DNA from 3 places in the Phyllobacterium sp. CCNWLW183 genome. Region 2 is predicted to be linked to each of the others. Evidence: riboswitches for the same ligand, from Rfam matches in the RefSeq annotation. Region 2 holds a riboswitch; each other region holds the start of a gene.
What was found. A riboswitch is a leader RNA that binds a small molecule or an ion and turns the genes downstream of it on or off. The one in region 2 is predicted to bind cobalamin.
Positions count from the first base shown of each region.

Region 1: it holds a riboswitch for cobalamin, as region 2 does, so the genes downstream of both, bluB (5,6-dimethylbenzimidazole synthase) here and V9K95_RS05225 (aromatic ring-hydroxylating oxygenase subunit alpha) in region 2, are expected to answer to the same signal.
Region 3: it holds a riboswitch for cobalamin, as region 2 does, so the genes downstream of both, V9K95_RS21305 (hypothetical protein) here and V9K95_RS05225 (aromatic ring-hydroxylating oxygenase subunit alpha) in region 2, are expected to answer to the same signal.

Region 1 covers NZ_JBBCBN010000001.1:841,405-846,103, reverse strand. The annotation lists gene ettA (energy-dependent translational throttle protein EttA) at 1-1,289, shown strand, start outside; gene V9K95_RS03990 (MOSC domain-containing protein) at 1,389-1,997, shown strand; cobalamin riboswitch at 2,024-2,216, shown strand; gene bluB (5,6-dimethylbenzimidazole synthase) at 2,263-3,006, shown strand; gene V9K95_RS03980 (DUF2293 domain-containing protein) at 2,939-3,256, opposite strand; gene V9K95_RS03975 (ArsR/SmtB family transcription factor) at 3,385-4,392, shown strand; gene metF (methylenetetrahydrofolate reductase [NAD(P)H]) at 4,392-4,699, shown strand, end outside.
Region 2 covers NZ_JBBCBN010000001.1:1,091,918-1,096,616, reverse strand. The annotation lists gene V9K95_RS05235 (SDR family oxidoreductase) at 1-687, shown strand, start outside; gene V9K95_RS05230 (L-fuconate dehydratase) at 696-1,973, shown strand; cobalamin riboswitch at 2,155-2,353, shown strand; gene V9K95_RS05225 (aromatic ring-hydroxylating oxygenase subunit alpha) at 2,465-3,706, shown strand; gene V9K95_RS05220 (hybrid-cluster NAD(P)-dependent oxidoreductase) at 3,712-4,699, shown strand, end outside.
Region 3 covers NZ_JBBCBN010000010.1:116,815-121,513, reverse strand. The annotation lists gene V9K95_RS21320 (ABC transporter ATP-binding protein) at 1-455, shown strand, start outside; gene V9K95_RS21315 (GlsB/YeaQ/YmgE family stress response membrane protein) at 461-718, opposite strand; gene V9K95_RS21310 (glutamine synthetase beta-grasp domain-containing protein) at 1,067-2,107, shown strand; cobalamin riboswitch at 2,245-2,467, shown strand; gene V9K95_RS21305 (hypothetical protein) at 2,570-2,833, shown strand; gene cobF (precorrin-6A synthase (deacetylating)) at 2,830-3,603, shown strand; gene V9K95_RS21295 (GAF domain-containing protein) at 3,743-4,699, shown strand, end outside.

The DNA.
Region 1 (4,699 bases), 250 kb from region 2:
AGTTACAGGATGTCATCGATTCTCAAAACCTCTGGGACCTTGAATCGCAAGTTGAGATGGCGATGGAAGCACTTCGTTGCCCACCCGGCGACAGCGAAGTAACCAATCTTTCCGGTGGTGAGCGCCGCCGTGTTGCTTTGTGCCGCTTGCTCCTGTCACAGCCTGACCTTCTTCTGCTCGACGAACCGACCAACCATTTGGACGCTGAAACGACCGCCTGGCTTGAAAAACATCTGCGCGAATATAAGGGCTCCGTGCTTCTGATTACGCATGATCGCTACTTCCTAGACAATGTGACCGGCTGGATTCTCGAACTCGACCGTGGGCGCGGCATTGCTTATGAAGGCAATTACTCTGCCTATCTTGGTGCCAAGTCCAAGCGCATGCTGCAGGAAGGCCGTGAAGATGACTCCCGTCAGAAAGCTCTCGAGCGCGAACGCGAGTGGATTTCCGCCAGCCCGAAAGCACGTCAGGCAAAATCGAAGGCACGTATCAAGGCCTATGATGCGCTCGTTGATGCCGCTAACGACCAGCGCCCCGGCGATGCCCAGATTCTGATACCGGCGGGTGAACGGCTGGGTCAGGTGGTTATCGAAGCCGAAAATCTCACCAAGTCTTTCGGTGATCGTGTGCTGATCGAAAACCTGACTTTCAAACTGCCACCCGGCGGTATTGTTGGCATTATTGGTCCGAACGGTGCGGGTAAAACCACTCTGTTCAAGATGATTACCGGTCAGGAAAAGCCGGATTCCGGCACTATTCGCGTCGGCGAGACTGTTAACCTCGGATATGTCGATCAGAGTCGCGATCACCTGAAAGCCGACAAGAATGTCTGGGAAGAAATTTCCGGCGGAACTGACATCATCAAGCTTGGCAAGCATGAGATGAACTCCCGCGCTTATGTTTCAGCATTCAACTTCAAGGGTACCGACCAGCAGCAGAAAGTTGGAAATCTTTCTGGTGGTCAGCGTAACCGCGTGCATCTGGCCAAGATGCTTCAGTCCGGTGGCAATGTTTTGCTCCTCGACGAACCGACAAACGATCTAGACACGGAAACCTTGGCAGCACTTGAAGATGCCTTGGAAAAATATGCAGGTTGCGCTGTGATCATCAGCCATGATCGCATGTTCCTTGACCGTCTCGCGACGCATATCCTGGCTTTCGAAGGCGATAGCCATGTCGAATGGTTTGAAGGCAATTTCGAAGATTATGAAAACGACAAGATTCGTCGTCTCGGTCCCGATAGCGTCAATCCAAAGCGTCCAAGCTACAAGCCTCTGACACGCTAAGTATAGATGGGGAACCGCAAGGTTCCCCGTTGTCTTTGCTGGTGTAATCGCCAGATAATTTGCCGCTTTTCTAAAGCAGGGAACTTTTTGGAGCAAATGATGACTGACCTGTTCGGTAATCGTGACGAAATAGTCCCTTCGCGTAAGGTCAGTGGTCGTGTGATCGGGCTATTTGAGGCACTCGACAGGGATTTTGTCACTTCTCCAACAGATTCACTGGAACTGACTTTTGACGGTATTGTCGGTGACTTTCACGCGGGTCAGACGCGTCGCTCTGGCGGACGTGAGCCTTGGTATCCGCGTGGCACCGAGATGCGCAACGAACGCCACCTTTCCATTCTAAGTGCCGACGAGCTTGACGAGATCGCAGCAGGCATGGGCTTGCCTCAGCTGAAAGCTGAATGGATCGGTGGAAACATGGTGATTTCCGGTATTCCATCCCTTTCGATGCTACCACCCAGATCGCTGATGTTTTTTGAAGGTGGCGTGACGTTGAAAGTCGATGGACAGAATGCGCCCTGCAAGATTGCTGGTCGTTCTATTGCTTCGCATGCGGGTACTCCTGACGAAACCACCACTGCATTGGATTTTGTACGCGTGTCCAAGCGCTCGCGGGGTATCGTCGCTTGGGTTGAAAAGCCCGGGATCATACGCGCCGGTGAAAAAGTTGATATTCGTATTCCCGAACAGTGGATTTACAGGGTCTAAGGCTTGCGCCAAGTGCCTTTTCATGGCGAATAGAAAACAGGTCCGGTGCCAGCAATTTAGACGATTGCGGAGAATCGGGAAGCCGGTGAAAATCCGGCACGTGCCCAGCGCTGTAAGGGGAATGACCGTGCATTATGCCACGGTGGCCGAGAGGCCACAGGAAGGCGCACGGTTCAGCTGAACCCAAGTCAGAAGACCGGCCGGACCCCATAGCCCAAGCTGCGCGGACGGCGGCGAGGGCCTCAAGCGTTGTTAGGAGCAAACAATGCACGAAGCTTTTGATAGTCCGGTTCCAGCGGGTGATTTTACTGACGATGAGCGTGCGGCCGTTTATAAGGCGATTTATACCCGGCGAGACGTCCGCGATCAGTTTTTGTCAAAACCGATCGCCTATGATGTTTTGATGCGATTGCTCGATGCGGCGCACCATGCTCCATCTGTAGGCTTCATGCAGCCTTGGAACTTCATCACAATTCGCGATATGGCCCGCAAGAGGCAAGTGCACCGCGCTTTCGCCAAAGCCAACGAGGAAGCCAAGGCCCTGTTTCAAGATGAACGCCGGGCGCTGTATGCCTCTCTCAAATTGGAAGGCATCCTTAAAGCGCCGGTCAATTTATGCATCACCTGCGACCGGACACGCGGTGGAACGGTCGTGCTCGGTCGCACCCACAACCGCCAGATGGATGTCTATAGCACCGTTTGTGCAGTCCAAAATTTGTGGCTTGCTGCCCGTGCTGAAGGTATTGGCGTTGGCTGGGTGAGCATCTATCACGACAATGACATGCGCCAAATATTAGGTATTCCGGATCACGTTGAGATTGTTGCCTATCTATGCCTGGGCTATGTCGACGAGCTTTTTGATGCACCGGAGCTGGAAAAAAAGGGCTGGCGCAAAAGAATCCAATTACAGGACCTTATTTTTGAAGAAGGCTGGGGCCAGCTCAGCTCAGATCTTCCTCATCCGGATCCAGAAGACGTGTCGCCCGCCATTCCGTCAGTTTGCGATTAATCGCATCAAGCACGAAGAAACGAGCGGACTCTTTGTCATAGCCTTCGTCGCGCAGCGCATCATAGTCTGTATGTTGATGCCGCACATGGGCAATAGCGGCCAACCATACGGCAATCGGCGGCGGCAAGGTCTTCATATGGGGCGCACCTGCGGCCGCGCGTATTGGTTCCGAATCGGAGTAGGGAACGGCGGGTAAAAGCAAGGTCAGCGCTTTGTTGATTGAACGCTGACGGTTCGTTCCTGCACTCATTGATGTCTTTCTAATTTGATTCTGGCGCCTATTTCAGACGCGGCAGAAATTGTCGTCAATGGCAAAAACCTCTTGCCAATCGTCGCCTCATGACATAAACATATCTTTATGTCTTTTGAGGATTGGTTATGGACCGGCACAATCTTAATCTCGACCTGATGGTTGATACGTTGAAAGCGGCAGCTGAGCCTAGTCGGCTACGCATTCTTGCTTTGTTGTCGCGTGGTGATCTAACCGTTTCCGACCTCACATCCATTTTAGGACAATCTCAGCCGCGAGTGTCACGACATCTGAAATTGCTCTTTGAAGCAAGTCTTATCAACCGCTATCAGGAAGGCTCCTGGGCCTATTTCCGTTTGGCGGAATCATTGATTGTGGGAGATATTGCCCGTTCCCTGCTAGATCGCCTGGATTGTTCTGATCCCCTGCTGGAGCGTGACCTTGAACGTCTTTCCTCTGTGAAGCTTCAGCGCCGTGAACGTGCGGCTGCCTATTTTAGCGCGAATGCTTCAAGCTGGGATGCTATCCGCTCGTTGCATGTTCCAGACGGCGCTGTGGAAGAGGCCCTTACCAAGATCATAGGTGCAAGACCGTTTCAAGCGATGCTCGACGTCGGTACGGGTACCGGGCGCCTGCTTGAGCTCTTTGCTCCGCTCTACTTGCGCGGTGTCGGTATCGATATCAATCGCGACATGTTGACGATTGCCCGGTCAAATCTTGAGAAGTCCGGCATTGCCAACGCGCAAGTCCGTCAAGGTGACGTCTATTCCTTGCCGGTAGACAGAGAGTCTTTCGATCTGGTGACAATCCATCAGGTCTTGCACTTCCTTGATAATCCGGCCGAGGCCATTCGTGAAGCTGCGCGTGCCTTGCGTCCTTCCGGCCGAATGTTGATCGTCGATTTTGCTCCACACGAACTTGAATTTCTACGCGACAGACATGCCCATTTGCGCCTCGGTTTTCATGACGGACAGATTAAAGACTGGCTGACGGAAGCCGGACTGACGCTGGAACAGAGCATGGAATTACAACCAAAAGATAAAGACAAACTGACTGTTAAATTGTGGCTGGCACGCGACCCACGCTTGCTAATTGCCGATCCTGTTTCAACCTCCCGCGTTACGGAGAGTGTCTAATGAGTTTTTTCCGCCAATCCCGCCGTGCCGATCTTGGTAGCAATATCAAGGTTTCATTCGAGTTCTTCCCGCCAAAGACCGAGGTGATGGAAGAGCGTCTCTGGGAGACTGTAACGCGTCTGGCTCCGCTTAATCCCGAATTTGTCTCTGTGACATATGGGGCAGGTGGCTCCACTCGTGAACGCACAGCCCGCACGATCAAGCGCATCTTAACCGAAACCGATGTGAATGCAGCGGCACATTTGACCTGTGTTGATGCCACGAAGGAAGAGGTGGACACGGTAATCCGCGAATTTGCCGCCATGGG
Region 2 (4,699 bases):
CAAGGCATTGGTCGGGCTTCGGTGCTGGCTTTCGCACGCGAAGGTGCAATCGTGCATGCAACCGATATCAATCAGCAACTGCTCGATGCTTTGCCGAAGGAAGCCAATATCAAGCCGCGCAAGCTCGACGTGCTCAAGGCAGAAGAAGTGACGCAGGTCATTGGCGAAATCGGCGCTATCGATGTGCTGTTTAATTGCGCTGGTTTTGTCCATGGCGGTTCAATTCTCGATATGCCGGACGCCGATCTGGATTTTGCACTTGATCTCAATGTTCGCGCCATGATCCGCACGATCAGGGCGGTACTACCGGGTATGATCGAACGTAAGGACGGTGCTATCGTCAATATGTCTTCAGTCGCCAGTAGCGTGAAAGGTGTCCCGAACCGTTTTGCCTATGGCGTAACCAAGGCTGCCGTATTGGGAATAACCAAATCGGTAGCCGCGGATTATATTACGCAGGGTATTCGCTGCAATGCGATCTGCCCCGGCACGGTGGAAAGTCCTTCGCTTGAGCAACGCATGCGCGCTGGTGGCGACTATGATGCCACGCGGGCGGCATTTATCGCGCGCCAGCCCATGGGGCGTCTGGGCCTCCCGGAAGAAATCGCTGACCTTGCCGTCTATCTTGCTGGTGCTACCTACACCACGGGACAGGCCTACAATATTGATGGCGGCTGGACAGTTTAGGAAAGACCATGACCATCATCACTGATCTTCGCGTTTTCGATATCCGTTTCCCGACCTCGCAAAGTCTGGACGGATCGGATGCCATGAATCCTGACCCGGACTATTCGGCTGCCTATGTTGTGCTGGATACGGATGCAGGGCTTTCCGGCCACGGCCTTACCTTTACCATCGGGCGCGGCAATGAGATCTGCTGCCTTGCCATTGAGGCCATGAAACACCTTGTTATCGGCCTTGAACTTGATTGGATAAAGGAAAACCCGGGCAGATTCTGGCATTTTATCACCGGTGACAGCCAGTTACGCTGGATCGGCCCTGATAAGGGTGCAATGCATCTGGCCACGGGCGCGGTAGTGAACGCCGTTTGGGATTTGCTGGCCAAGGAAGCGAAGAAGCCTGTCTGGCAACTGGTCGGTGAAATGACGCCGGAAGAGATCGTCAAAATCGTGGACTTCCGCTATCTCACAGACGTGCTGACGCCTGAAGAGGCGCTGGAAATTCTGCGTAGAGCAGAGGTCGGTAAGAAAGAGCGTATTGAAACGCTAAAAGCAGATGGGTATCCCTGCTATACGACATCGGCAGGCTGGCTGGGCTATTCCGATGAAAAGCTCCGTCGCCTTTGTCAGGAGGCCGTGGATGCGGGCTTCAACCACATTAAGATGAAAGTCGGCCGCGATCTCGAAGATGATATCCGACGTCTTACCATCGCGCGTGAAGTGATCGGCCCTGACCGCATTCTCATGATCGATGCCAATCAGGTCTGGGAAGTGAATGAAGCCATTGATTGGGTGAACAAGCTTGCCTTCGTCAAGCCGTTCTTCATTGAAGAGCCAACGAGCCCCGACGACGTTGCGGGCCATCGCAAAATTCGGCAGGCTATCCATCCGGTGAAAGTCGCGACCGGTGAGATGTGTCAGAACCGCATCATGTTCAAACAGTTCATCGCCGAAGGCGCTATCGATGTCGTGCAGATCGATAGTTGCCGCATGGGTGGACTGAACGAAGTGCTGGCGGTGCTGCTTATCGCCGCAAAGTATGAGCTACCAGTCTGGCCGCATGCGGGCGGTGTTGGTCTGTGTGAATATGTCCAGCATCTGTCAATGATTGATTATATCGCCGTTTCAGGGACGAAAGAGGGCAGGGTTATCGAGTATGTCGATCATCTGCACGAGCATTTTGTTGATCCCTGCAACATTCAGGATGCGGCCTATATGCCACCCTCGCTGCCGGGCTTTTCAATTGAGATGAAACCGGAATCGATCAAGCAGTATTTGCATCACGGTCTTTAAAGCCTTTCCGCCCGGTAAATGAACCATCGCCGTCTCTGGTGATATTCATTGCTGACATGGAAAGGGTATTGTGCCGCCATTCTGACGTGCCGGAGTGGCGGCATTTTCTGTTTTTTCGGTCGTGTCGTCTTGTGTAAATGCGATGTCGTTTCCGCACCTATTCTTTTTATCATCCGGATGCTTTTATCAGGCTACTTGAGGTGCCGCTTTCTAGGGAAGGTGGAGAATTGGGAAGCCGGTTTAATCCCGGCGCTGCCCCCGCAACGGTAGTGGAGTGAAACGCGGCAAAATAGCCACTGGAGCATGGTTCCGGGAAGGCGCCGTGAGGCTCGCAAGAGCAACTCCAGAGCCCGGAAACCAGCCGCAAGCGATAACACCGACTGATCGCGGTGGGCGATCAAGGAGCATTGTTTTGTATGGGCAGCCATACGGACGGTCTTCTCCGTCACCACCAGTCAGTTCTTTCGCAAATGAGATGGCGAGGACACGACATGGACGCACATAGTGAACTACTCCGGAACCTGAAACACCGGAAACCTGGCTATGGCCTTGAGCAGGCTTTCTACAATGATCCGGAGTATTTCCGGTTGGATATGGAAAATATCTTCTACCGCGACTGGCTGTTTATCGGTCATGATTGCGAAGTGGCGCGACCGGGCAATTATTTTACCGTGCAGATTGGCGATTATCCGGTCGTTATCGTCCGGGACCGCGAGAAGAAAATACGCGCGTTTCATAACTCATGCCGCCATCGCGGGTCGCGCGTTTGTGCTTCTGAACGGGGCACCTCGGCGAAGCTTGTTTGCCCCTATCATCAGTGGACTTATGAACTGGATGGCCGTCTATTATTCGCGCGCCAGATGGGCGACGATTTCGATGCCAGCCAGCACAGCCTGAAGACGGTGCATTGCGAAAGCGTTGGCGGCTATATCTTCGTCTGCCTTGCGCCGATTGCGCCGGATTTTGCCGCTACGCGTGCCATGATCGATCCTTATCTTGCACCGCATCGCCTCAGCGAAACCAAAGTCGCCTTTCAAAGCTCGATCGTGGAGAAGGGTAATTGGAAGCTGGTGTGGGAAAACAACCGCGAATGCTACCATTGCGCCGCCAATCATCCGGAACTCTGTAAGACGTTTCCTGAAGCACCAAGCGTGACTGGCATACAAGGCTCAAAGGATGATCCGGAAATCGTGGCGCATTGGGACAAATGCGAAGCCGCAGGTCTTCCGAGCGTGTTCCGTATCGATGAAAATGGCCAGTACCGCGCAACACGCGTGCCGCTGCTTCACGAAGCCGAGAGCTATACCATGTCGGGCAAACGTGCTGTAGCGCGTCAGCTTAGCGATGATGTGAATGCACGGCAGATCGGTTCGCTATTGCTCTATCATTATCCGACGACGTGGAATCACATTCTGGGGGATCATGCCCTTTCTTTCCGCGTTCTCCCGCTTAGCCCGACCGAAACCCAGGTCACGACCAAGTGGCTGGTGCACAAGGACGCGGTGGAAGGCGTCGATTACACCATTGAGGAACTCACGCATGTCTGGCTCGAAACCAATGATCAGGACCGCCAGATCGTTGAAGAAAATGCTTTTGGCATTCGCTCTCCTGCCTATGAGCCGGGCCCTTATTCGGTAGAGCATGAAGGCGGTGTTCTGCAATTCCTTGAATGGTATTCCAACACGATGGAAACGCGCCTTTCCGGCGACAAGCGACTGAGCAAGGTAGCGTAGTGAATATGGGCATTCCTCAAAAGTACCCGCATCTCGATCAGATGCAGCCATGGAACGACCGGCTGCATCTGCTGGAGTGCCTGTCTGTCATTGAGGAAGCGCCCAATGTGAAGACATTCACATTTCGTTCCGACAATCAAAACTGGTTCCGGTATGAGCCCGGCCAGTTCATGACGTTTGAATTGGGTACGCAACCGGATGCGGTCCTGCGTACCTACACTCTCTCTTCCAGCCCCTCGCGGCCATTTACGATTGCAATCACGGTCAAAGCGCAGGATGGCAGCATCGGCACCCGCTGGATGCTGGACCACCTCACGCCGGGCGCGCGGCTGAAAGCATTTGGGCCGCTGGGTGACTTTTCGATCTCAAAACATCCCGGCGAAAAATATCTGTTTATTTCTGCCGGATCAGGCATCACGCCTATGATGTCAATGACGCGCTGGATGCAGGATTGTGCACCACAAAGCGATATTAGTTTTGTCAGTTGCGCACGCCGCCCGAGCGACATCATCTTTCGCAAGGAACTCGAATATCTGACCAGTTGCATGCCAAATCTCAAATTGTCCTTTCTGATCAAGGAACATGAAATGGGGCAGCTCTGGACGGGTATCAGAGGCAGGCTCGAAGCGCCGAAGCTTTCGCTATTGTCGCCCGACTTCAAGGAACGGACGGTTTTCTGCTGCGGTCCTGACGGATTCATGCGCGATGTTCGGGCCATGCTGGAAGAGTCCGGCTTCGATATGGCCAATTACCATCAGGAAAGCTTCGGTTCCGCCGCCGAACCTGTGCTTCCGGTAATGGACGATATTTCTACGGAGGTGTCTGAAACTGCCGCGATCGTCACTTTCTCCATGGCCGGCAAGGATGTGCACTGCGTCGCAGGCGATACAATCCTCAAGGCTGCCCGTGGTGCTGGCATTCGAATTGCCGCGGCCTGTGAATCCGGATTGTGCGGCACCTGCAAGGTCATGAAAATTTCCGGCAATGTCGATA
Region 3 (4,699 bases), on a different contig from region 2:
AGGAAAAAGCTGAAATTGTCGCCTCTTACATCGACAAGGTGGGACTTAAAGGATTTGAAAACCATTGGCCAAAGCAATTGTCCGGTGGCATGCAGCAGCGCACGGCAATTGCCCGCGCCTTGGCGAATGATCCGAAAATACTACTTCTCGATGAGCCTTTCGGAGCGCTGGATAACCAGACGCGAGGCTTGATGCAGGAACTGCTGCTCAGTATTTGGGAGCGGGAACAAAAGACAGTTATCTTTGTCACGCACGATATTGAAGAAGCGATTTTTCTGGCGTCACGCGTGGTTACGATGTCAGCGCGGCCGGGCCGTATCAAGTCGATCACGCCGGTACCGCTGGGACATCCGCGCCATTACACGGTTAAAGCCGCACCCGAGTTTGCCCGGATACGGCTTCAATTGACCGAGGAAATTCGCAGCGAGGCTATACTCGCTGCCGTTTCTCATTAATCAAATCAGGCTGTTCGTTTGAACATGCGGGCAACAGCGATAAGAATACAGGCGCCGATAAAGCCTGCAATCAAATAGCCCAGCCAGCCTGTAAGGACGACGCCGACCATGGAAAGGATCGCGTTGGCGATTATCGCGCCCACGATCCCGAGTATGATGTTCATGATGACGCCCATGTTGCTCTTCATGAACATCTCTGCAAGCCAGCCCGCAACGCCACCAATGATGATTGCTGCGATCCACCCGATTCCGGCACTTTCCATAATACTCTCCATTTCGTTCATTCCAGATCGTTAATCCGGAAGTGAGTTATTGGTTCCAAGCTCGCGACAGAATTTGCGCCTTATCATGCCTAGAAATTCCGCACCTGCCTAAAAATGCATCAACGTGGCGATTGGTAAAAGCGGTTTTTCTGAGCCGTCAGCATAGCAATGGCAGCTTCAAACTGCAAAAAGCACCGCTAAAAATATCCGGCTAATATGTTTTTCAAATTTTTGCGATCCGGCTGAGCGAATTGGCACGCTGTTTGCATTGTCAATTCTATCTGCGAACTGCGCTCCACGATGCAAGCCTCGCAACCGGTCTGCACAATAAAATATGAGAGAAACGGAATGGCAAAATATAAACTCGAATATATCTGGCTCGACGGTTATGTCCCTTCGCCAAATCTTCGCGGTAAGACGCTGATCAAGGAATTCGACGTATTTCCGACGCTGGAACAATTGCCGCTTTGGGGCTTCGATGGAAGCTCGACAATGCAGGCAGAGGGCAAAAGCTCGGATTGCGTATTGAAGCCTGTTTCTCTTTATCCGGACAGTGAACGCAAGAATGGCGTTCTCGTCATGTGCGAAGTCATGATGCCCGATGGCAAGACACCGCATCCTTCCAACACCCGCGCAACTGTTCTTGATGATGACGGCGCATGGTTCGGCTTCGAACAGGAATATTTCTTCTACAAGAACGGCCGCCCGCTCGGCTTCCCTGAGACAGGTTTTCCTGCGCCGCAGGGCCCATATTATACAGGCGTTGGCTACAGCAATGTTGGCGATATCGCCCGCAAGATCGTCGAAGAGCATCTCGATATCTGCCTGAATGCCGGCATCAACCATGAAGGCATCAATGCTGAAGTGGCAAAAGGCCAGTGGGAATTCCAGATTTTCGGAAAAGGTTCCAAGAAGGCTGCCGATGAGGTCTGGATTGCACGCTATCTCCTGCAGCGCCTGACTGAAAAATACGGCATCGATATCGAATATCATTGCAAGCCGCTCGGCGATACTGATTGGAATGGTTCGGGCATGCATGCCAACTTCTCCACCACCTATATGCGTGAAGTCGGCGGCAAGGATTACTTCGAAAAGGTCATGGCGGCATTTGAGCAGAATTGCGCTGCCCATATCGCCGTATATGGACCGGACAATCATATGCGCCTTACCGGCAAGCATGAAACCCAGTCGATCCACCAGTTCAGCTACGGCATTGCTGATCGCGGTGCATCAATCCGCGTTCCGCACAGCTTTGTAAACAATGGCTATCGCGGTTATCTTGAAGATCGCCGTCCGAATTCGCAGGGCGACCCCTACCAGATCGCGTCGCAAATCCTGCGGACAATTTCTGAAGTGCCGGAAGATGCGGAAGAAGTTCTCGCCGCTTGATCTTGTTTGAATAGTTTGGAATGGCGCGGGCACCAGCCTGCGCCATTTTCTATTGGTGATGCGCCGCATTCAGCCGTTTACCGGTTTCCCCCCGATAAATTTACGCATGCCCTGTTGACCTCAATAGGTGGGCTGGGTTCTTATAAGAGTGTTCCGGTTCTCCCGTGCTGCAAAGCCGGGAGCTAAGAGGGAAGCCGGTGAAGTGATATTCACCAATGCCGGCGCTGCCCCCGCAACTGTAAACAGCGAGTTGCTGTCGCTTGAATTCGTTCAGGCAAAAGGTCACTGGGATTTCCCGGGAAGGCCAGACAGCAATACTGACCTGTGAGCCAGGAGACCTGCCGAAACATGATGAACGTCCACGGGCGGGGTGTCCCGGTGTGTCGCTTGCAATGGTTTGCCGCAGGCTGACTATCTGCAATCTTCGCGCTTGACCCTTGCCCCCAACAATCGGGGTTAAGCATGATACTCGGCGCCAATACAAATCAATATAGCAACCCACAATCGGTCAACGCGGCAACTGTGCCGGAAGACGTGTTTTTTGCCTGGCTGCTCTCCCGGCCTCGCGGCACCAATATTGTTGCAGCTGCAAGCCAGGAGATTATAAAGCTTGAGGCCTATGCCGGAAAACATGCGGGGGCAAAACGCCTCCACGAACTGTTCTGTGCTTTGATCGAAGAGAGTCAAAGGTCGGAACTATCGTCGGCCTCGCGTGTGCCCCAGTGAAACGCAAAGTGCTCATCATCGGAATTGGCGCGGGCAACCCAGACTACGTGACCATACAGGCAGTCAATGCGCTCAATCAGGTCGATGTGTTTTTCATTCCCGATAAGGGAGCTGAGAAAGAACAGCTGTCCCGCATCCGTCGGGAAATTTGCGAGCGTTTCATCACCGCCCCCCACTACCGCATGGTGGATTTTGAAACGCCGCTGCGCGCGAAACCGTCCTCTACCTATCGAACAAGTGTCACGGACTGGCACGACAAAATGGAAGCGACCTATGCGCACCTGCTGATGGAGGAGCTTGGCGATGATGAGTGTGGTGCTTTCCTCGTATGGGGTGATCCATCGCTTTATGACAGCACGATCCGCATTCTCGACAGACTGAACGCAAAGGGCAATTTCGAACTGGACTATGATGTCATTCCCGGCATCACCAGCATTCAGGCGCTCACGGCAAAGCATAAGGTTGTGCTCAATCGAATCGGCGAGTCCATTACGATAACCACCGGGCGCAAGCTTGCCGAAGGTTTTCCGAACAATTCGGAAAGCGTGATTGTGATGCTCGATGGCGAGGGCGCGTTCAAGGCAATTGATGAAGATGTCGATATTTATTGGGGTGCTTACATAGGAACGGAAGACGAGATTCTCATGTCCGGCAAGCTGCGCGATGTCGTTGACGATATTGAGCGGTTGCGAAATGTTGCGCGCGCGCAAAAGGGCTGGATCATGGATACATATTTGCTGAAAAGGTCATATGACGAGATTGGAGAATAGCTGCGATTATAACCGGGGGCGTTTTGGACCTGCGCCTTTAAATTGCGTCGGTAGAACAGCCCCGGTTGCCGCCACCAATAGGTGACTTGACGTAGGCGAGAACAGGCGTCACCCTGTACATGGACTTCGGAGGAGGACCATGGGAACGCAGGATGACGGCTTACATGCCGAGCATATCCAATCTGCCGTGACAGGTGACGCTGCCGCGCAGTCAGCGGTCGTTGCATCCTGGGGCCGTTCAATGCGTCTCTACGGCTTGAAGCCTGATGAGGGCACGCCGCCAAACATGCTAACCGATCAGGAATTGCGTGAAGCGCGTGAAGAGCTGGGATCTCTCATAGAAACGGCAGAAATCGCACTCGACCGGCTTTATTCGGCGGTGGGTGGTGCGGGATGTTGCGTCCTGTTGGCAGACAAGAATGGTGTTCCTGTCGACCGCCGGGGCTATGAGGGCGATGATGCCACCTTTTGCAAGGCGGGACTTTGGACGGGAGCAGTCTGGAGCGAAGAGTGCGAGGGCACCAATGGCATTGGCACAGCGCTGGCTGAACAACGTGCCCTGACGATCCACCGCGACCAGCATTTCCGCAGTCGCAACACAGCGCTTTCTTGTACTGTAGCACCGATTTTCGATCATCGCGGGCGGCTGATGGCGGCGATTGACGTATCGTCGGCACGTTCCGATCTGACCGAGGGCTTTGTCAAACTCATTGCCATGGCTGTGGTGGATGCCGCCCGGCGGGTGGAAGCGGAAAATTTCCGATTGGCCTTTCCCAAAGCGCGCATCGTCATGGCACAGGGTACTGAACGCGGCCATGACCGGGCTTTGAACGCATTGATTGCAGTGGACGAGGACGATCTTGTGGTTGGCGCATCGCGTTCGGCGCGTGCACTTCTCGGGCTGACTGACGAAAGCCTGAGCAGCCCATTACCTGCGGCGAATCTGCTCGGGCAGGATACCGATGCGGAACGAGGATTTGCAGCCGCCGAACGCAGCGTGATCCAGCGAGTTCTGCGAAAAGCAGATGGCAATGTTTCCATTGCCGCGAACATGATGGGCATGAGCAGAGCTACCCTGCATCGCAAGCTTAAACGG